One region of the Deinococcus sp. JMULE3 genome, then DNA from elsewhere that is predicted to be linked to it. Evidence: riboswitches for the same ligand, from Rfam matches in the RefSeq annotation. Region 1 holds a riboswitch; each other region holds the start of a gene.

What was found. A riboswitch is a leader RNA that binds a small molecule or an ion and turns the genes downstream of it on or off. The one in region 1 is predicted to bind cyclic di-GMP.
Region 2: linked by a shared signal. The riboswitch ahead of EXW95_RS18715 (glycosyltransferase family 2 protein) and the one ahead of EXW95_RS10215 (hypothetical protein) in region 1 are both predicted to bind cyclic di-GMP.
Region 3: linked by a shared signal. The riboswitch ahead of EXW95_RS11505 (Ig-like domain-containing protein) and the one ahead of EXW95_RS10215 (hypothetical protein) in region 1 are both predicted to bind cyclic di-GMP.

The regions. Positions count from the first base shown of each region.
Region 1 covers NZ_SGWE01000004.1:1,518,417-1,525,498, forward strand. The annotation lists gene EXW95_RS10205 (DUF11 domain-containing protein) at 1-526, opposite strand, end outside; gene EXW95_RS10210 (DUF11 domain-containing protein) at 669-2,657, opposite strand; gene EXW95_RS10215 (hypothetical protein) at 2,686-3,207, opposite strand; cyclic di-GMP riboswitch class II at 3,262-3,347, opposite strand; gene carA (glutamine-hydrolyzing carbamoyl-phosphate synthase small subunit) at 3,481-4,665, opposite strand; gene EXW95_RS10225 (hypothetical protein) at 4,739-6,403, opposite strand; gene EXW95_RS10230 (N-acetyltransferase) at 6,469-6,996, opposite strand; gene EXW95_RS10235 (GNAT family N-acetyltransferase) at 7,082-7,082, opposite strand, start outside.
Region 2 covers NZ_SGWE01000004.1:3,241,627-3,248,708, forward strand. The annotation lists gene EXW95_RS18710 (glycoside hydrolase family 26 protein) at 1-492, opposite strand, end outside; cyclic di-GMP riboswitch class II at 684-770, shown strand; gene EXW95_RS18715 (glycosyltransferase family 2 protein) at 820-2,037, shown strand; gene EXW95_RS18720 (hypothetical protein) at 2,037-2,621, shown strand; gene EXW95_RS18725 (DegV family protein) at 2,790-3,656, opposite strand; gene EXW95_RS18730 (NAD(P)-dependent oxidoreductase) at 3,653-4,537, opposite strand; gene EXW95_RS18735 (SDR family oxidoreductase) at 4,622-5,449, opposite strand; gene EXW95_RS18740 (TetR/AcrR family transcriptional regulator) at 5,699-6,295, opposite strand; gene EXW95_RS18745 (YhgE/Pip domain-containing protein) at 6,346-7,082, shown strand, end outside.
Region 3 covers NZ_SGWE01000004.1:1,777,352-1,784,433, reverse strand. The annotation lists gene EXW95_RS11525 (glutamine--tRNA ligase/YqeY domain fusion protein) at 1-2,204, shown strand, start outside; gene EXW95_RS11520 (agmatine deiminase family protein) at 2,271-3,326, shown strand; gene EXW95_RS11515 (hypothetical protein) at 3,330-3,713, shown strand; gene EXW95_RS11510 (GNAT family N-acetyltransferase) at 3,736-4,848, shown strand; gene EXW95_RS11505 (Ig-like domain-containing protein) at 4,852-5,247, opposite strand; cyclic di-GMP riboswitch class II at 5,311-5,395, opposite strand; gene EXW95_RS11500 (DsbA family protein) at 5,682-6,332, opposite strand; gene EXW95_RS11495 (TrkA family potassium uptake protein) at 6,370-7,082, opposite strand, start outside.

The sequences.
Region 1 (7,082 bases):
TGAGGTTCGGGTAGGCGTTGCCGCGGTCACTGGCCTGGGTGGTGGCCCGCACGAGTAGCGTGGCGCTGGCGTCGGCGGCCAGGGTCAGGCTGGTCAGGGCCGCCTCGTTCTGGTCGATCTGCCCGTTGCCGTTCGCGTCACGGTGAATGCTCAGGTCGCCGGGCGTGAACTGCGAGGCCACGTCGCTGAGCATCCCGAGGGTCAGGGTGTTCGCGGCGTTGCCGGTGTTCGTGACCACGTACCGGAAGGTGGTGGTCTCGCCGGGCAGCAGCGTGGCGCTCTGGCCGGGCTGGGCGACCGTGCCGTTCGGCAGCGCGCTGACCGAGCACACCGCCTGCACGGTGGTCGTGACGGGCGGGGTGGGGACGCGCACGGGCGGTTCGCCGGGCGGCGTGAATTCCAGGACGGCCGTGTTCTGGATCACGGTTCCGGCGGGGGTGCCGGCCGCCAGCGCCGCCCCGAGCAGGGTCGGGGGCAGCGCCAGGGCCAGTCGGGCCAGCAGTCTGAGCAGTGGGGGGTTTCGCACGGGGCCTCCCGGTGTGAGGGGGAAAAATGATGGGTCGTTTCTGCTGTTGTGGGCGGGACAGGGGAGGGAAAAAGTCTGGCTGGGGGTCTCCCCTGCCCGGTGGGGCGCGCCCGCGCAATCGGGGCGGGCGCGCCTGGGAGGATTACTTGACGGTCACCACGAAGGTGCCGGTGATGCTCTGGCCGGGGGTCAGGACGTCGCCGGTGTCGATGGTGCCGTTGCCGTTGGTGTCCACGCCGGCGTACACGGTCACGCCGTCGGCCTGGGGCGCGGCGATGGGGGTGGCGCTCCAGGTGGTGCCGTTGGTGGAGTACAGGATGGTGCCGGCCGCGGTACTGGTCGCGGTGAAGCTGACGTAGTTGGTGTTGGTCGGGAGGGTGTCCTTGATGAACGCCTTCGTGACGTTGGCGTTGCTGGTGTTCTTCCCGATGATGGTGTAGGTCAGCTGCTCGCCGGGCTTGGCTTCAGCCTTGTCGACGGTCTTGCTGGGCGCGGCGACCGGGGTCTTGCCGACCAGGATGGTGTCGTTCGTGTCGGGCACGGTCACGCCGGTCGTGGGGGACTTGGCGGTCTGGTTCAGGGTGATGGTCTGCGCGGCGGCGGCGCAGGGCACGTCCACGGCGGCGATCAGTTTCAGCTCCGCGCCGGCGGCGAGCGCGCCGGTGTCGGGGATGCCGTTGCCGTTGGTGTCGGTCAGCAGGGTGTCACCGGCGTCCAGGACCTTGTTACCGTTCGCGTCGATGGAGTACACGACGGGCACGGTGACGGTGGTGCCGTCGGTCAGCTTGATGGGCGCGGTGCCGCTCACGTCGAAGGTGTCGGTCGCGCTGCCCAGGTTGGCGATCTCCATGGCGACCGTGGACTGGATGGCCGGGCTGCCTGCCGTGCAGGTGCTGGGCGGGATGATCGGGCTGCTGGGGCTGCCGGGCTGGCCTGCCTCGGGCGTGCCGGGCAGGGTGGGATCGCCGCCGGGGGTGGGGGTGGGGTTGCCGAAGGACAGGCCGGGGAGGTTCACGATGTCCTTGGTGTCGTCCTTCTTGGCGGGGTCGTTGCTGCTGGTCGTGGTGACCGTCACGGTCGGCTGGGTGCCGGGGGCCGTGGGGGCGCTGCCCGCGGGGAAGGTGACCTTGACGAGCAGGTCGGCGGTCTGGCCGGGGTTCAGGCTGCCCACGTCGGGCACGCCGTCGCCGTCGGTGTCGGTCAGGGGGGTGCCGTCAGGCTTGAGGAGCGTGACGATCGTCCCGGTGGGGAAGCCGGCCAGCGCGGTGGTGATATCGAACACGTCGGGGCGGTTGCCGTTGTTCTGGACGGTGTTCGTGAAGGTGACGGTCGTGGTGGTGGTGGTGGCCTGCGCGGTCTGGGTGTCGCTGGCGCTGGGGGTGATCAGCACGCCCTCGGGGCTGGTGTAGGGGGCGGTGAGGGGGTTGCCGTTGCCGTCCGGGTCAGCCTTGGGGCCGATGACGGTGGCGTCCTTGCGGTCGACGGTCGTGACGTTGGAGTTGTTGGCGTCGCGCGGGACGCTGGGGTCGTTGTTGAAGGCCGGGTTGTCCTGGCGGGTGCCGGTGGGGTCGGCGCCGTACTTGTCGGCGTCGGTGGCGGTGCCGGGCAGCGTGTACACCTGGAAGAACTTGACGGACTGGTCCTGGTTCACGCCGCTGATGGTGGTGATGGGTGTGGCGGCGGCGATCTCGGCCGGGCTCAGGGTGCCGTCGCTGTTGGTGTCGGCGCTGGCGGGGTAGTACGTCACGCCGGTGGGGGTCTTCACGGCGGCGGTCGGGTCGGGGGTGTTCGTCAGGACGTAGGACTCGTTGGGGACGTTGCCGGTGTTCGTCAGGGTGTAGGGGAAGACCACGGTGTCGCCGGGGCGGGCGGTGGCGGTCTGGCCGGGCCGGGTGTAGTCGGGGGTGGTGACGTCGGTGCTGCCGTCGTTCAGCACGATGGTGAAGCTGGGGACCGGCAGCACGGTGGTGGTGACGGGGTTGGAAGGGACGGGGGTGGGGGTGGTGCCGCCTTCGGGGGTGAAGACGATCTCGGCGGTGTTGGTGATGACCGTCCCGGCGGCGGTGCCCGCGGCGTGCGCGGTGCCGGCGGTGAGGGCGATCAGGGCGGTCAGGGTCCAGTGTTTCTTCATGTGCTTCCTCCGTGAGGGGGTCGGGGGGTTACTTGACTTTCACGCGGAAGCTGAACTTCAGCGTCTCGTCCGGGGTCATGCCGGTCAGGGTCCAGCGGACATTGGTGTAGCTGCTGAGCGGGGCGGGGACGGTGCGGGTGACCCGCTGGCCGTTCTCGGTGGTGGTGACGGTGCGGGTGGGTTGAGCGCTGAAGGTCTTGCCGCTGTCGGTGGAGTACGTGACCTTCCAGCGGTCGGTGGGCGTGGTGGTCAGCGTGCTGAACTCGGTGCCGCGTGGTACGGGGACGTTCACGTTCAGCTGGCCCAGGCGTCGTCCGGAGACGTTGCGCAGCGTGACCTCCTCGCGCAGGATGTCGCCGGGCAGGACCGTCCTGGGCGACTCCACGATGGTCTCGGTGACCTTGCCGCTGCTGTCGGCGCTGCGCCGCACGAGGTCCTGCGTGAGCGTGAAGGTCACGTTCTGCGGGGTGGCCTGCTGGGCAGGTGGCGTGGCCTGCTGGGCCTGGGCCAGCGTCAGGGCGAGAAAGAGGGGCGTGATCAGGCGCTTCACTCCGGGGGACCTCCGGGGGGAAAAAAATTGACCGACAGCAGGGGGACTGCAGTCCCACCGTTCTGTCGGTCGCGCCACTCGCTCCTCATCCGGCCTAGGCGCCCGTGTGCGCCGGATGATTCGTTGCTCCTGAACAGCTGTTGGCCCGGGGACCGTCCCCGAGGATGCTGGAGTTCACTTCATGGTCTTCACACGCTTGTCACTGACCGCGTGTTCAATATGAAGTTTCTCACTGGAGCATCCTGTTCATGATGTTGCCCCGGTCAGCTGTTGTCAAACCCCCAGACGACCTGCACTCGCCTTGGCAATGGGGGTACCATTCCCCCCATCGAAGGCGTCGATCTCCTCGATGAAGCGGTCGAACAGGTAACGGCTGTCGTGCGGGCCGGGGCTGGCCTCGGGGTGGTACTGCACGGAAAACACCGGGTAGCGGCTGTGCGCCATGCCTTCCAGGGTGCCGTCGTTCAGGTTGATGTGGGTGGGCACGAACGCGCCGTTGGGGATCGAGTCGATGTCCACCGCGTACCCGTGGTTCTGGCTGGTGATCTCCACATTGCCCGTTAAGAGATTCTTCACGGGCTGATTCCCGCCGCGGTGCCCGAACTTCATCTTGAAGGTCTTCCCGCCCGCCGCGAGGCCCAGGATCTGGTGCCCCAGGCAGATGCCGAAGGTGGGCAGCAGGCCCATGAGTTCCCAGGCGGTCTTGTGCGCGTACTCCAGCGGGGCGGGGTCACCGGGGCCGTTGCTGAGGAACAGGCCGTGCGGTTGCAGCGCCATGATCTGCGCGGGGGTGGTGTGGGCGGGCACCACAATCGGCTCGATGCCCACCTCCGCGAGACGCTCGATGATGGTGTGCTTGATCCCGAAGTCCATCAGGACCACGCGCTTGCCGTGACGCAGGGTGGGGAACGCGTAGGGCAGCGCGGTCGTGACCTCACGGGTCATGTCGTGCCCGTCGATGTCCTGGTGGCCCAGCGCGCGGCTGACGTACACCTGCTCCTCGGCGGGCGTGAACTCGCCGTACGGATCTTCCGGGTGCGTGTAGCTGCGGTGCGCGATGACGCCCTTGACGACGCCGCCCGTGCGCAGGCGGCGCACCAGCGCGCGCGTGTCGATCCCCTGGATGCTCACGACGCCGTACTGCTGCATGAACGCTTCCAGGGACTGCTGCGCGCGGTGGTTGGAGTACTCGCCGCTGAACTCGCGGCTGATGAAGCCGCGCACGTAGGGCTTGTTGCTCTCCATGTCGTAGATCGCCACGCCGTAGTTCCCGACGTGCGGGTACGTGATGGTCACGATCTGCCCGTTGTACGAGGGATCGGTCATGATCTCCTGGTACCCGGTCATGGAGGTGTTGAACACCACCTCGCCCACGGTCTCGCCGCGGTGCCCGAACGCGTACCCGCGGTACACGGTGCCGTCTTCCAGAGCCAGGATGGCTCGTTCTTTCCTGATCATGCTTCCTCCATTCGCGCCTCTCCGGACGCGTTTCATGGCTCAGCTCTGCGCGGCACCGCGGCTCCCCCGGGGGTTACCAGCGGTAGCGCACGCTCGCCTTGCCGATAATGACATTCCCCGCAACGGACCGCTGTGAGGTCGTTCCGTCAAATCGGTTGATGAGGTCCGCCGCGCCCGTCATGGCCCCGGCGAACATGCCGCTCAGCGCCTTGTCGCCGCTCAGTTCCCTGGGCAGCATCCCGGCGAGGTCCTGCGCTTTCAGGTCCGCCGGGTTCGGCTGGTACGACCAGCCCGCCGAGCCCTGCATGCTCAGGCCCGCCGCGCGGAACGCCGCGTCGTCCGCCAGCACGGGACCGTCCGCCAGCGCGGCGTCCAGCGCGTCCTGGCTGAACGCGGTGATCAGGTACTCGCCCCGGAAGGCGTACACCATCTTCAGGCCCTTCAGGGACTCGTCCAGGCCCTGGCTGGCCCCGGCCATGCCCGCCCCGAGCATCAGGGCGCGGGGATCCACGTCCGCCATGGCGTCGTCCATCAGGGTGTCCATGCCGGTCTTCGCCAGGGACGTCACGGTGCCGCGCAGGCCGTCCAGCGCCTCGTTCACGCTGCGGGCGTACTCGGGCAGGTGCGCGTCGGCCGCCGCGCGGTCCGTGACCCGCTGGTACGACACGGTGGTCGCCAGGGACGCCAGCGGGTCCTCCTGGTTCAGCCCGGCCTTCATTCCGCCCGCCAGCGTCACCTGCGCGCATTCATCACCCAGGTACCGCCCAGACTGCTCCAGGTGATGGGCCAGCTGGCTGTCGGTCAGGAACCCGAACGGTTCGAGGAGGTCCACGCGGGTCAGCCAGCGGCCCAGGTACGCGCCGGTGTCCGGGTGGCAGGCGGTCGCCTGCACGGCCTCGGCACTGGCGGGAATCACGCCCTGCACCTCGAAGTCCGTGGTGTCGAGCAGGATGCGGGCCAGCGGCTTATCCTTACCCGCCTGATTCACGACCTGCGCGCTGGCGGTCGTCCAGCCGCCGGCCGTGGTGGTCAGGCCGCCCGCGACCTGCCCCAGGGTGTCCAGGGCGTCCACGACCGGCGAGAGCAGGCGGGGCAACATGACCTGCGCCAGTTGCGAGCGGATGACCTTCGCGGTGGCGCTGAAGTTCGCGTACAGGCCGAGTTCCTGCGGGCCCGCCGCGCGCTGCGCCGCCGCGTACGGCGCGGACGCCGCCAGGGTCGGGGCGGCCTTGCCGCTCAGGCGGCCCAGGTACGCCATCAGCAGGGCCTTGTCGCTCGACACGTACGCCAGCCCGTTCGAGGCGCCCGCGAACATCCCGTCCACGCGGGAGAAGGTGTAGCGGCCCACGCGCGCGCCGGGCTTCTCGGGCAGCATCTCGCCGAGCATCTCGTTCGTCAGGGCACCCGAGCGGGTCACGGCCAGCAGCGCGGGCTCGAAGGTGCCCTTCTTCCCCTGCACGGTGAACACCCCGGCGATCCCCTCGCGGCCCAGCGAGTCGCCCAGCACCGCCTGCGCCACGCCCAGCATGCTGCCGCTGTCCTCGCCCAGGTCGGCGGCGCTGATCAGGCGGTCCGCCGCGCCGAAGAAGCGTTTGAACGCGGGCGCGGCGCCGTGCGTTTCCAGCGTCAGGAGCGCCCCGGCGGGCAGGCCCTCGGCCAGGGGCCGGACGGTCTGCGCCTGGGCAGCACCGGCGGTCAGGAGGGCGGAGACGGTCAGGGCGGGCAGGAAACGAGTCACGCCCCCGAGCCTACCTCCCCCCCCGAATGGGTGATGCCTCACCTGCGGCGCGCCTCCCCATCCCGTCACCGCAGCTCCCGGTACATGGCGATCTCGTTGCAGTTCTCGAAGAACGCGCAGCGCTGGCATTCACTCCAGACCTTCGGGTGCAGGTTCGTCTTCTCGATGCGGGTAAACCCGCACTTCTCGAAGAAGCCCTGCTGGTACGTCCACGCGAACAGCGCGGGCAGGTCGATCGCACGGGCCTCCGCCTCGCACGCCGCCACCAGCTGTTTGCCCAGCCCGCGCCCCTGCATGTTCGGGTGGATCGCCAGCCCACGCACCTCGGCCAGATCCGGCGCGAGCATGTGCAGACCGCACACGCCGCCCAGCCCGCCGGGCCGCCCCTCGTGCGGCTCGGCCAGCACCAGATGGAAGTCACGGATGGTCTCGGCGAGCAGCGCCTTGGACCGCACGAGCATCAGCCCACGCGCCGCCCAGTACCCGATCAGCTCATGAATCGCGTCGATGTCCGACAGCCGCGCCTTGCGGAACGACAGCGGCGCCTCCGGGTGGATATCCGGCACCGCGATGGAATCCAGGGACAGCGTCATGCGCAGCCCCTGCGGGGCGGTTGTGGGAAGTGGGGAGTGGGAAGTGGGAACAGATCAACAGCCCACACCCCACACCCCACACCCCT
Region 2 (7,082 bases), 1.7 Mb from region 1:
GCGGGTCAGCTGGTACGTGCCCCAGTTGCCGTTCATCTCCGGGGCGAAGGTCACGCGGACCGTCACGCCGCCCCGCCGGAGGTCGCGCGCGAACTGCCGCAGGTACGCGTCGTGCCGTCCGGCGGCAATGTCGCGGTACGGCACGCCCCGCACGCCGGACGCGGCGCGCACGCGGGGCTGCCAGGACAGTTCCAGTTCGCGGCCCTGAGCACTCAGGGTGCGGGCGTACGCCTGGTTGAACGGTGTGTTCCAGTCCTGGAACCAGCGGACCGCACCGAAGCGGCAGCCCAGTTTGCGTTCCAGGGCGTCCAGTACGGCGGGGCTGTCCACCGTCAGCCCGAACACCCCGCAGGAGGGCAGGGGCGCGGCGTGGGCGGTCGGCAGGCCGGTCAGGCCGCACAGGGCCGCTGTCAGAATCCACTCATGAAGGGCGCGTGTGCGGCGGGGTGCGCGGCGGGCCGATTGATGGGAAGGCGGGGTGACGGCAGGCATGCAAGGCGCATGATGGCAGCGTTCTGGACGGGCTGCACCGATGCCCCCGACTGGCCCCCCGCTGACTGTAGGTCGGCTTAACATTGAACCAGTACGCCCCAAACGCCGCGTTCATGGCCCGTCAGTAACGGGCGATTAACGTGTGATGCGTAGGGTATGGCCGAGGGTCCCCGGACCCCGACCCACCCCACACAATGCCGGGAGGCAACGATACTCGTCTTCGAATCGGTCACCTCATGAGACGAGTGGAGCCAGTGGTGAGACCGCCCCGAGGGAGGCCTCACCATGTCTATTGCTGTTTCTTTGCCATCCACCACGCTGGGATGGGTGCTGCTCATCATCGTCACCCTGCTGCTCCTCAAGGCCGTCCTGACGGTCACGCTGGCGTTCGCACACGCCCGCACCGCCGCCCGCCGACGCGCCCGCGCCCACGGCACCCCGCTGCCCGGCGTGAGCGTCATGATCGCCGCGTACAACGAGGAGGTCGGCATCGCCGACACCCTGCGCTCCGTGCTGGCCCAGCAGGGCCCCGCATTGCAGGTGCTCGTCGTGGACGACGGCTCGACCGACGCCACCGCCGCCATTGCCGAGGACTTCGCCCGCAGCGACCCGCGCGTCACGGTGCTGCGCAAACCCAACGGCGGAAAGGCCAGCGCCCTGAACCTCGCCGCGGACCACCTGACCTACCCGGTCGCGGTCAGCGTGGACGCCGACTCCGCACTGGCGCCCGGCACGCTGGCGGCCCTGGCCCGGCACTTCCACGACCCACGCGTGGGCGCGGTCGCCGGGGACGTGCGCGTCGCCGGGCCGGTCACGTCCCTGACGCAGATGCAGAACCTGGAATACAGCGTCGGCCAGCAGATGGAAAAGCGCGCGCAGGACATGCTCGGCGCCGTCAGTGTCGTGCCCGGCGCCGCCGGGGCGTTCCGCAGCGACCTGATCCGCCGCCTGCGCTACAGCCACGACACCATCACCGAGGACATGGACCTGACCGTCGCCATCGCCGCCGAAGGTTACGAGGTGCGCTTCGAACCCGGCGCCCTGAGCTACACCGAACCGCCCGTGGACCTGCGCAGCCTGTGGCGCCAGCGGATGCGCTGGATGTACGGCACCTTCCAGGTCATGGGCAAGTACCGCCACCTGATCATGAACCCCAGGGGCGGCCGCCTGGGCTGGCTGACCCTGCCGTACGTGCTGGTCTACGGCCTGACCCTGGGCGGCGCGGGGCCCATCTTCGACCTCGCCGCGCTGGCCCTGCTGACGCAGCACATGAACGACGCGCTGCTGCCCCTGCTGCTGAACGTCGGCGCGGACGTCGCCGTGGCCGCCGCCGCCCTGCTGCTGGGCCGCCAGTCCCTGCGGCCCCTGCTGATTACCCCCACCCAGCGGCTGTTCCTGCGGCCCTTCGTGTCGCTGGTCGTCGTCATGACCTGCGTGACGTTCCTGCGCCGCCGGAACGTCCAGTGGAACAAACTGCCCCGCGTGGGCCTGCGCCTGCCCGGCGCCGCCCCCACCCGCGAGCCCCTGCCGCAGGCGGGCGACTGATGAACGGCCCGGACCGCCCACGGCCCGCCCGCCGGACCGCGCTGCTCTGCGCCGGACTGGCCGCCGCCCTGAGCGTACTGGCCGCCGCCGGGGCCGCCATGCCCAGCCCGGCACCGTCAAACCAGACAGCGTCCAGTGGCGCGGCCGCCACTGCCCCCGCCACCGGGGGTGTGCTGGCCACCCGCACCGTCACCCGCGACGCCCGCACACCCGGCGGCGAGATCGCCGGGCAGGTCAGTGTCACCGTGCAGCTCGTCCGTGACGGGGCGGAGGTCCAGGCCCGCGCGACCTTCCAGTCCACCCTGCCCGGCCCGGCCGTCGCCACCGGCACGCTGCGCCTGCTGGACGGGCGCGGCAGCGAGGTCGCCCGCAGCAACCCGCGCCAGACGGCCACCCTGGACCCCGGCAGCACCCCGGTCCTCGTGACGCCCCGCAGTCCCCTGGCGGACCACGCCGGGGCCGCGTGCGTGGACGCCACCCTGAACGTCTGGAGCGGCCCGCAGGCTCCGGGCACAGACGCGCGACTGCGCAGCGGCCCGGCGCTGGAACCCACCGTGTTCACCGTGCAGGTCTGCCACGCCTGAACGCGCCCCGGCGCGGCCGGATGACCGGGGTTGACCCCTCACCCTGCCGTTGCTTCTCTCCACAGCTCTGCGGGTCCGATGCAGGGAGAGGGGACAACGGAACGCGCTCATGTCGGAGGCAGGTCACGGTCATCCCGTTTGTCAGCGCAGGGCATCGCCGCCGGGAGGTCAGCGGTCCCAGGGCCACGCGCCGGGCGCGGCGGCCAGTCCCAGGGCGCGCGGGCCGACGTGGACACTCAGGACCGGGTTCACGCCGGTCCGGTCGGACCACACGATGGGGTGGCGCGCCGCGAGCTGCGTCAGGGCCGTGTCGGCGTCCTCGGGGTGATCGCCGTACAGCAGGCCCACGCGCAGCGGGGTGCCCTCGCCGAAGCGGCGGGTGACCTGCTCGGTCAGCGCCTGGATCGCGCCGCGGTACGAGCGGGCCCGCGCGGCGTTCGTGTACGTCCCGGCCGCCTTGTCCACCGTCACGACGGGTTTGAGGTTCAGCAGGCCGCCCACGGCCGCCTGCACGCGCCCGATCCGGCCGCCGCGGCGCAGGTACTCCAGGGTCTCGATGGTGAAGTACAGTTCCGTCTCGGCGTGCACGGCGCGCAGCCACTCGCGGGCCTCCGCGAGGCTCAGACCGCGCTGCGCGGCGGTGACGGCTGCGTGGACCTGGAACGCCTGCGCGGCACTGATGGTGCCGCTGTCGTGCAGCGTCACCTGCGGCCCACCCTGCTCCAGGAGTTGCCGGGCCTGATCGGCGGAGTTGTGGCTGCCGCTCAGGGCGGCGCTGGTGGTCACGGCCAGCACCTCGGGCGTACCGGGGGCCTGCATGGCGGTCATCCAGTCCTGCGGGGTGGGCTGGGCGCTGGTGGGGTGCACGGGGTTGGTCTGCAGTTCGCGGTACAGTTCCTCGCGGGTGATCTCGGTCATGCGGTAGGTGGTGCTGCCGAAGTTCACGGCGAACGGCGCGACCGGCACCTCACCATGCAGGGTGGGGTAGACGTCGAGGCCGCCGTCAGTGACGACGCCGAAGCGGGGGGTGGTCATCGGATCTCCTGGGCGTTCATCGCCTCGATCAGTTTCAGGGCGGCGGTGTGGTCCTCGGCGGGGCCGACGGCGTGCTGCGCGGCGCGCAGAAGGGCGGCGACCTGCGCGAGCACTGGGGCGCTGCCCTGCACGCCCTGCGTGAGGTCTACGGCGATCCCGGCGTCCTTGGCGAGCAGGCCCAGCGCGAACGTGGCGGGGAACTCGCGGGTCAGGACGCGCTGCGGGATCAGGTTCTCGCTGGCGTTGCTGCGGCCGCTGCTGGCGTTGATGACGTCCAGCGCCGCGCCCAGGTTCACGCCGGCGCGGCCCAGCACGGCCAGGCCCTCACCGGTCGCCCAGAGGGTCACGCCCAGCAGGGCGTTGTTCACGGCCTTCACCGCGAAGCCCGCTCCGGTCCCGCCGACGTGCACGACCTTGCCCGCGAAGGCGAGGTGGGGCCGCACGGTGTCCAGCGCGGCGGCGTCCCCGCCCACCATGACGGTCAGGCGGCCCTGCTGCGCGCCGATCGTGCCGCCGCTGACCGGGGCGTCCAGGAAGGTGACGCCGTGCGCGGCCAGTTCGGCGGCCTGCCGGGTGGCGGCGTCCGGGTGGCCGCTCGTGCAGTCCACCCAGGTCGCGCCGGGGCGCAGGTGGGGGCGCATCTGGTGCATGACCTCGTCCACCTCGGCGCTGGTGGGTAGGCAGGTGAAGATCACGTCGGCCGCCGCGGCCTCGGCCAGGGTGGCGGGGTGCGTGCCGTGCGTGTCGGCGTGTGCCTGGGCCCTGGCGGGGGTGCGGTTCCAGACCAGGACGCGGTGCCCGTGCGCGCGGGCGTGCGTGGCGAGGTGCGCGGCCATCGGGTCGCCCATGGCGCCCAGGCCAAGGAAGGCAAGAGTGGTCATCAGGGGTTCAGCGTAGTGGGGTCGGAGGCGCCGCCCCCGCAAAACTGAACCCGGTGCAAAATTCCGGGAGGTCAGCCCGGGGGGTCAGCGCAGGTGCGCGTTCACCGCCCCCTCGCTCAGTTCCCACAGGCGCAGGGCCGCGCCGTCGTCACGTGCCTGCGGAGCGGGTGTCGTCTCACGCGAGTCGCTGAAGTACCGGCCGGTCACGTTCACCGGGTCCGCCGCGAGGTGAATGGTCGTCTGCGCGCCCTGCTCCGGCGTGATCGCGAAGCGGTCCACGATGCGGTACGCGCGGCTGACCCACCCGCCGTTGTTGTGCGCGAAGCCCGTGGCGACCATGCCCGGGTGCAGGCTGTTGCTCTGAATGCCCGGCTCGCGCCGCGCGAGTTCCCGCGCGAACAGGATGTTCGCCAGTTTGCTCTGCGAGTACGCCGCCCACCCGCCGTAGCCGCGGCGGAATTCCAGGTCGTCCAGGCGCAGGCGGCCCATGATGTGCGCGGCGGACGCGACCGTCACGACCCTGGGGGCGCTCCCGGCGCGCAGCAGTGGCAGCAGTTCGCGGGTCAGCAGGAACGGCGAGAGGTGGTTCAGCGCCCAGGTCTGCTCGGTGCCCTCGCGCGTCTCCTGCCGGGAGGTGAAGAACGCCCCGGCGTTGTTGATCAGGACGTCCAGGCCCCCCCCGCGCGCCGTGAACTCCTGCGCGGCCCGGCGGACCTGCGACAGTTCGCTCAGGTCGGCCAGCAGGGTCGCCTGCGCGCCGATGTCGCGGGCGACCTGCGCGGTCTTGTCCGGGTTGCGGCCCACGATGGTCACGTGCGCGCCGCGCGTCACGAGTTCACGGGCGGTGATCAGGCCGATGCCGCCGGTCGCGCCGGTGATCAGGACGCGGCGGCCTTCCATGCTGGTCGTCATGCGCCCAGGATAGAGGCTGCGCCACGACCGCGACGGCGAGCCCGGCGACAGAAGCGCGCAGGTGGGCTGCGCGGCGGGACCACGGGAAGAGAGGCCTCGCTCTGCTGAGTCCGGCCTCTCGCGCTGCGGACTTCACTCGGCCCGCGTATTCATTTGTGCGCTGGTGACGTCATGGTACGCCGCCGGGCCTCACAGGAGTGTCACATGCGGGTAAAGCGCTTCTTCACGCTCGGTCTTCATGTTTGGGTTTCATGACCGGTCGGGCGCCGTCCCCTGGAGTCCGGCCTGCACGAAGCGGTCCAGCGTGTCGGACAGCGCCTCGACCTGCGCCGGGGCGAGGTTCGCGGTGATGGCGTGCGACGCGGTCGCCTGGAGCAGCAGGGTCAGGCAGGTCAGCAGGTACGGCGTGCGCACGCGGCCTGCCGGGTGGGTGAGGTGGTGCTGGAGTCGGGTTTCGAGGTCGTGGAAGACCGCCAGTCGGCGTTCGTTGAAGGCGGGGCCGCTGCCGCTCTGGAGCAGGGTCAGCAGGGGTCGTTCCTGGATCAGTTGCGCCAGGATGGCGGCGAAGGGGCGCGGCTGGGCGTGCAGGTCGCGCAGCAGCGGCGCGAGGCGGGTCTCGAATTCGCTGAGGCGCACGTCGAGCAGTTCGGCCAGGATGTCGGTGGTCGAGGTGAAGTAGGCGTACACGGTCGGGCGCGAGATGTTCAGGTGCGCGGCGATGTCGCCCATGCTGACCGCCTCGAAGCCCAGGGTGGTGAACAGGGTTTCGCTGCCGCCCAGGATCTGCTGGCGCCGGTCGGCGGAGGGCAGGCGTCGCCGGGAGGTGGGGGAGGCGGGGGCACTCATGTCCACAGTTTAGCAGATTGCTGACACAATGTCACTTGACAGAGTGTCGGTTGTGGCGCACACTGCGCTCAGTTGACGGAACGTCAGAAACGATCTCCTGCCGAGGTGCCCATGACCCAGCCCCCACCCCCCGCCCCACCCTGCGCGACAGCTACCGCGCCCTGACGCCCACCGAACGCGGCCTGTGGCGCTACCCGATCATGTGGGCCGCCGCGCTGGCCTTCCTGTTCATCCCCATCACCTACGTCGCCGTGTACCTCATGAGCGTCTGGGACCCCGCCGGGAACCTGAACCAGCTGCCCGCCGCCCTCGTGAACCTCGACCGGGGCACCGTCTCACGCGGCGAGAAGATCAACGTCGGCCAGGACCTCGTCAAGGAACTCCGGGACGACCCCCCGGTGGACTTCCGCACCTACCCCAGCGTGCAGGCCGCCCAGCAGGCCGTCCGCAACGGCGAGGTCTACTTCGCCCTGACCATCCCCGCCGACTTCAGCCAGAAGGCCGTCGCGGGCAGCAGCGCCCAGCACGGCCTGCTGCAGCTGTACCGCGCGCCGGGCCTGAACTACTACGCCAGCACCGTCGCCGACCGCGTCGCGGGCACCATCGCCACCGAACTGAACGCCACACTCGGCGAGAACCGCTGGGACGTCGTGCAGACCAGCCTCCAGGACGTCCAGGAGGGCTTCGCCGATATCCGTGACGCCACCCGCAAACTCGCCGACGGCGCCCAGACCCTCACCGACGGCACCCGCACACTGAACACCGGTGCGGGCGACCTCCAGACCGG
Region 3 (7,082 bases), 260 kb from region 1:
ATTTCCAGACGGCCGCGCAGTACGGCGGGCGCTACCACCTGCGCATGGACGACACGAACCCGGAACTCGCCACGCAGGAGTACGCGGACGCCATCGCGGACGACCTGCGCTGGCTGGGCTGGGACTGGGGCGAGCACCTGTACTACGCCAGCGACCATTTCGAGCAGTACTACGCCTACGCCGAGCAGCTGGTGCGGCAGGGTGACGCCTACGTGGACTCGGTGACCGGTGACGAGATGGCCCGCCTGCGCGGCGACGCCCGCACGCCCGGCACGCCCAGCCCGTACCGGGACCGCACGCCCGAGGAGAACCTGGATCTGCTGCGCCGCATGCGCGCCGGGGAGTTCGCGGACGGCGCGCACGTGCTGCGCGCGAAGATCGACCTGGGCAGCCCGAACATGAAGCTGCGCGACCCGGTGCTGTACCGCATCCTGCGCGGGCATCACTACCGTGCGGGCGACGCGTGGTGCATCTATCCGATGTACGACTTCCAGCACCCCCTGCAGGACGCGCTGGAGGGCGTGACGCACTCGATGTGCAGCCTGGAGTTCGTGGACAACCGCGCCATCTACGACTGGCTGATGGAACGGCTGGGCTTCAATCCGCGCCCGCACCAGTACGAGTTCGGGCGGCGCGGCCTGGAGTACACCATCACGAGTAAGCGCAAGCTGCGCAAGCTCGTGGAGGCCGGGGCGGTGCACGGCTGGGACGACCCGCGCATGCCCACCCTGCGCGCGCAGCGTCGCCTGGGCGTCACGCCGGAGGCCGTGCGGGCCTTCGCGGCGCAGATCGGCGTGAGCCGCACGAACCGCACCGTGGACCTCAGCGTGTACGAGAACGCCGTGCGCAGCGACCTGAACCACCGCGCGCCGCGCGTGATGGCGGTGCTGGACCCGCTGCCCGTCACGCTGGAAAACCTGACCGAGGCGCAGACGCTGAGTCTCCCCTACTGGCCGTTCGACGTGGTGCGCGACTCGCCCGACGGCTTGGTCGCCCTGCCTGGCGGGGAACGCGTGGCCCCCGAGGTCGCCGTGCGCGACGTGCCGCTGACCCGCGAACTCGTCATCGAACGCGACGACTTCAACCCCGAGCCGCCCAAGGGCTTCAAGCGCCTCACGCCGGGCGGCACGGTGCGCCTGCGCGGGGCGGGCATCATCCGCGCCGACCGCTTCGACGTGGACGACAGCGGGCAGGTCACGCGCGTGTACGCCACGCTGCTGGGCGAGGACGCCAAAGCGGGCGGCGTGATCCACTGGGTCAGCGCCGAGCAGGGCGTGCCCGCCGAGTTCCGCCTGTACGACCGCCTGTTCCGCGTGCCCAACCCCGAGGCCGCGACGCCCGAGGAGATCGGGCACGAGGACGAGACCAAACCCCTCGACGCGGGCTTCATGGCGTTCCTGAACCCCGACAGCCTGCGCGTCACGCGCGGACTGGTGGAGCCCAGCGTCACGCGCGACCCCGCAGGCACCCGCTACCAGTTCGAACGGCAGGGCTACTTCTGGCGTGACCCGGTGGACAGCCGCGAGGACGCGCTGGTGTTCGGGCGGATCATCACCCTGAAGGACGCCTGGGCGAAAGCCACGCAGAAGGCCGAGGCGCCCGCGAAGGCCCCCAAACCTGCCAAGGCCCAGGCTGTGAAACCCGAGCCGACCGAGAAGCCCGCGCCCGCCACTCTGACCCCCGAACAGGAGGCCGAGGTGGCCCGCCTGACTGCCCTGGGCGTTCCGGACGCCGAGGCCCGCACCCTCGCGCGTGACGCCGCGCTGCTGGCCTTCCTCGGCGGGGCCACGCAGGACAGCACGTTCGCGCAGGTCGCCAGCTGGACCGCGAACGACCTCGCGCCGGGCCTGCGCGCCGGTGAAGTCCGGGTGGCGGCCGCCGACCTCGCCCCGCTGGCTGCGCTGCTGAGTGACAAGAAGGTCACCACCCGCGTCGCCCGCGACGTCCTGGCACGCGCCGCGCAGACCGGCGAGGCCCCCGCCGCGATGGTCGAACGGGAGAACCTCGCCGGGGGCCTCAGCGAGGACGCCCTGAACGCCGCCATCGCGCAGGTCATGGCCGACCACGCCGACAAGGTGGACGCCTACCGCGCCGGGAAGACCGCGCTGCTGGGCTTCTTCACCGGGCAGGTCATGCGGCTCAGCGGCGGCAAGGCCGACCCCGCCACGCTGAACGCCGCCCTCCAGACCGCACTGAACGGCTGAAGCCCCCTCCGTTCCGTGTTCCCGGCCTTCCGTTTCAGGGAGGCCGGGTCTGTTTTAATGACCCCCATGTCTGACGTGACCCCCGCCGACCTGCCCCGCGACCTGGGCTTCGCCATGCCTGCCGAGTGGGCCGAGCACGCCGCCACCTGGATGAGCTGGCCCGCCGACGACGACCTGTGGTTCGGGCATCTGGAGGGCGTGCGCGCCGAGTTCGCCGAACTGGTGCGGACCATCGCCCGCTTCGAGCCGGTGCATCTGCTCGTGCGGGACGAGGAGAGCCGCGCGGACGCCCGCGCGCGCCTGGCCGGGGCGGACGTGACGTTCCACGACGTGCCGCTGGACGACGTGTGGATGCGCGACAACGGCCCCATCTTCGTGAAGCGTGACGCTGACCTGGCGCTGGTGGACTGGAAGTTCAACTCCTGGGGCGGCAAGTTCAACTGGGGCAACGACGACCGCGTGCCCGAGTACGTCGCCGGGCAGCTGGGCACGCACCGCTGGGCGCAGCCGTTCGTGCTGGAGGGCGGCGGGCTGGAGGTGAACGGCCTGGGCGTGGGCCTGACCACCCGGTCGTGCTTCCTGACCGACACCCGCAACCCGGGCCTGACCGAGGAGGGTTACGCTTTCCTGCTGGCCGACACGCTGGGCGTGCGCAAACTCCTGTGGCTGGACGGTGGGCTGGAGAACGACCACACCGACGGGCACATCGACACCATCACGCGCTTCACCGACGAGCGGACCATCGTCACCAGTGTCGAGCCGAACCCCGAGGACCCCAACCACGCGGTCATGGCGAAGAACCTCGCGGACCTGCGGGCCATGACCGACCAGGACGGGCAGCCCTTCCGCATCGTGGAGCTGCCGCTCCCCGCGACCTACCTGGAGGGCGCGGAGGGTCGCCTGCCGCCCACGTACGCGAACTTCTACATCGGGAACGGGTTCGTGGTCGTCCCGCAGTACGGCGACCCGAACGACGCCCGCGCCCTGGAAGTCCTGACGCCGCTGTTCCCCGGCCGCGAGGTGATCGGCCTGAGCAGCCGCGCGATCATCGAGGGCGGCGGGAGCTTCCACTGCGTGACGCAGCAGCAGCCCGCCGGGACGCCCTGGATGCAGGACGCCTGAGGCGTGCCGTTCCAGCCGCTGCCCGAGGATCAGCCGAGCTGCACCGTGGCGTGCCCCGCGTGCGGGCACCGCTGGCTGGTGTACGAGCAGCAGCTGGGCCTGCTGGGTCCCTGCCCGGCCTGCGGCGCGGCCCGCCCCCGGTATACGGGCAGCGTCGCGCCGGGCAGTGGACGGCAGGTGTCGTTCGGGAGCTTCCGTGCCCTGATGGATGAACCGCGCCTGCTGAGCCTGATCGAACAGGCGCTGGGACTGCGCCCGCTGGACGGCGAGCGCTTCGCGGACGCCCAGGGCCGCGAGGTCGCCCTGGAGGACGTCCACTACGCCCTCCAGGGGGACGCCGGGTGGCAGGGTCAGGTGTACAACCTCCACATGAGCCGCGCCCGCTGACGGCGCGTGCCAGAGTGACGGCGTGACTGACCTCGACCTGGGTGGCGGGTACTCGGCCCGCCCGATCTCGCTGGTGGAGTACCGGGCGGCGTGCGCGCGGCTGGAGGACCGGATCTTCGGCGGGAATTCGCTGTTCGCGTTCGATCCGCCGGTGCGGGCGGCCCCGCCGCTGGGCGAGTCGTGGAACTGGGGCGTGTACCACGGCGCGGAACTGATCGGCTGGCATCACGCGCACGCGCGGGACGAGCGGACGGTGTACATGGCCGACACCGGCCTGTTGCCCGAGCATCAGGGGCGCGGGGTGTACTCGCGGTTGCTGCCGCACCTGCTGGCCGCGTTCCGCGCGGCGGGGTTCACGCTGGTGCAGAGTCACCACCGCGCGACGAACAACGCCGTGATCATCCCGAAGCTCCGCGCCGGGTTTCACCTTCAGGGCCTGAATGCGTACGAGGGCGGGGTGAATGCCGCGCTGACCCTGAGCCTGGACGGAACGTACGGGCAGGCGATGCACGTCCGCAGCGGCTTCCGCGCGCCCTCAGGCGAGGCAGCGCGGCGACTGGGCGTCCCGGACGAAGGACTGCCCGGTCTGGCCGACGCGCCCGACCTCCCCCTCCCGGCGGACGCCGAGACGGGCGTGGACCTGGGCGGCGGGTACCGCCTGCACCGCGTGCCGACCGCCACGTACCGCGAGGTGTACGCGCAGCTGGAGGCCAGCGCGTACGAGACGGACTCGTTCGACTGGGGCGACCGTAAAGCCGCGCCCGCGCCGCGCGGTCCGCTGTGGAGCTGGCTGATCAGTCACGCGGGACGGGTGGCCGGGTGGCAGGCCAGCCGCGCGTGGGACACCCGCACCGCGTACATGGTGAACACCGCGCTGCTGCCCGCGCACCGGGGGCGGGGCGTGTACACCCGCCTGCTGCCCGTGGTGCTGGACGCCCTGCACGGCGAGGGTTACCCGCTGGTGCGCAGCCATCATCACCTGACGAACAACGCCGTGATCGTCCCGAAACTCCGCGCGGGCTTCCGCTTCCAGGGCGTGCAGATCGACGAGCACGGCGTCATGGCCATCCTGCTGCGCAGCGCCGACCCGGCGTACGCGGCGTACATGGACCGCCGCAGCGGCCTGACCCGCTGAACGTCAGGGGCCGATCTGGACTGTGAACGTCTGAGTCTGCTCAGTGACGTTCTGGGCGCGGTCGTACACACGGACGGTGACGGTGTGCTCGCCGTTGGCGGCCGCGTCAAAATACTGCGCGTAGGAGTTGTACGCGGTGGGGTCGTCCACGAACGTCTTCCCGTCGATGGTCAGGACGACGCGGTCCACGGCGGTGTTGTCCCGCGTGCCGAGCTGGAAGTTCACAGTGCCCTGCGCCCGCAGCGTCTTCGGGAACACGACCATCGTGACGGACGGGGACTGGGTGTCAAGTGCGGGCGCGGTGGTCTGGGTGGTGGCGGGGGTGGGGGCGGCGGGCGTGTTGGCCGCGCCGCAGCTGGTGGCCAGGACGGCCAGCAGTGCCGGAACGAGTATGCGCATGAGTACTCCTGCTGCGTTGCCGCAGTGGGTCTGGTCCGTCCCGGCCGGGGGCCGGTCTGGACAGGGTCGAAAAGTCGGTCGCACCACTGGCTCCGCGCGTCCCAGGTGCCCGGATAGGGGACCGCGCTTCATCGCCTCTTCTCGCCCGGTACTCCGCAGCGAGGCCTTCATGCTGCCTTCACCTTTCCGTCAGATCTGTCACGCGCGCCGCCATGAAGCCCCGCACAGGCCACCCACAGCAGCGGGACCCCGAGGTGACACAGACTCCGGTTGAAAGGTTTGCAAAAACTTGCAACCCGAGCAGAGCGAGCAGGAGAAAACCGGGTTCCGGGGTCCCGCCGATCTCCGACACTGCCTCAACCGGAGGCCGCCTCCTCCGTTGGTTCGGTTCACAGATCGGCACCCGCTGCTCTCCTGCTCAGCCGCAGTCCGGCTCAGGCGCGGCGGGGCGGGCGGTTCTTCGCGCGTTTGATCGTGCCGATGCCCGCCTCGCTGGTCAGCACGGCTCGGTACAGGTCCCACCACTGGCGCGCCTGGGTGGGTTCGCGGGTGAGGGTCTCGAAGCGGTAGTACGCGGCCTCGCCGGTCGGGAGGACGAAGGTGGGCGTGCCGAACACCCCGACCTCGCGCGCGGCGTCCAGGTCGGCGCGCAACTCGGCGCGGCGGGCCTGCTCGTCGGCCAGGGCCGCCGCGAAGGCGTCCAGGTCCAGACCGCCCTCCTGCGCCGCCGCGTGGATGACCCCCTCGGTCAGGGGCTCCTTGCGTTCGTGGTGGGCGCGGAAGAGGGCCAGCGTGAACGCCCAGTGGGCCGCCTCGCCCTGCAGGGCCGCCGCGTGGGACGCCAGGAACGCGCGCAGGCCGGGCTTCAGGTACTTCATGTACCCCTCGCCGTCCGGGGCGTCCAGGCTCTGATCCGTGACGCGCCACGACAGCTCCTTCGCGTTGTCCGCGTGGTTCCCCTCGACCAGCGAGTAGTGCCGCAGGGTGAACGCCTCGCCCTCCGTTTTCAGGACGGCGGCGAGTTCCACGCCACGCCACGCGTAGGGGCACAGGAAGTCGAAGTACAGCTCGGTCGCTCGGGTCATGCGGGGCACCGTACACCCTGAGGTGCGCGGCGGAACGTCACGCGGGCTGCACTCCGCCCGCCGGTCCGGACTGCACGGCCTCCACCTCCGCCGCCGCGCCCGCGACCAGCACGGCGTCCCCGGCCCGCAGGACGTCCTCGGCGCGGCTGCGTAGCGGCTGCCCGTCGCGCCAGATCGCCACGACCAGCGCGCCCGTCTCGCGGCCCAGGTCAGCGACCGTGCGGCCCACCATGCCCGGCGGGACGCTCAGTTCGCGGATCGTGAAGTGCTCGCTGGTCACGTCGCCGCTCAGCAGGCGACTCAGGCGCGGCGCGAGCATCATCGCCGCGATCCGGTTCCCGCTCAGCTGGTACGGATTCACGACCTCGTCCGCCCCGGCGCGGCGCATCTTGCGGGCCGCCGACTCGTCACTCGCCCGCGCGATCACCCGCACGCCCGGGTTCAGGCCCTTGGCGGACAGCACCACGTACAGGTTGCTGGGATCACTGTTGATCACCGTGACCAGCGACGCCGCCCGCTCGATCCCGGCGCGGCGCAGCACGTCCTCGTCGGTGGCGTCCCCGACCAGGGTGTGCAGGCCCTGCGTCTGCGCCCACTCCAGGTGCTCGGGGCGGTGATCGACCACGACCACCTGGCGCCGCGCGCCCCGCAGCGCCACGCTGACCGCCTCGCCCACCTGCCCGTACCCGCACACGATCGTGTGATCCTTCAGGCTCATGATCTTCCTCTCCTTGCGCCGCCGCGCCGCGT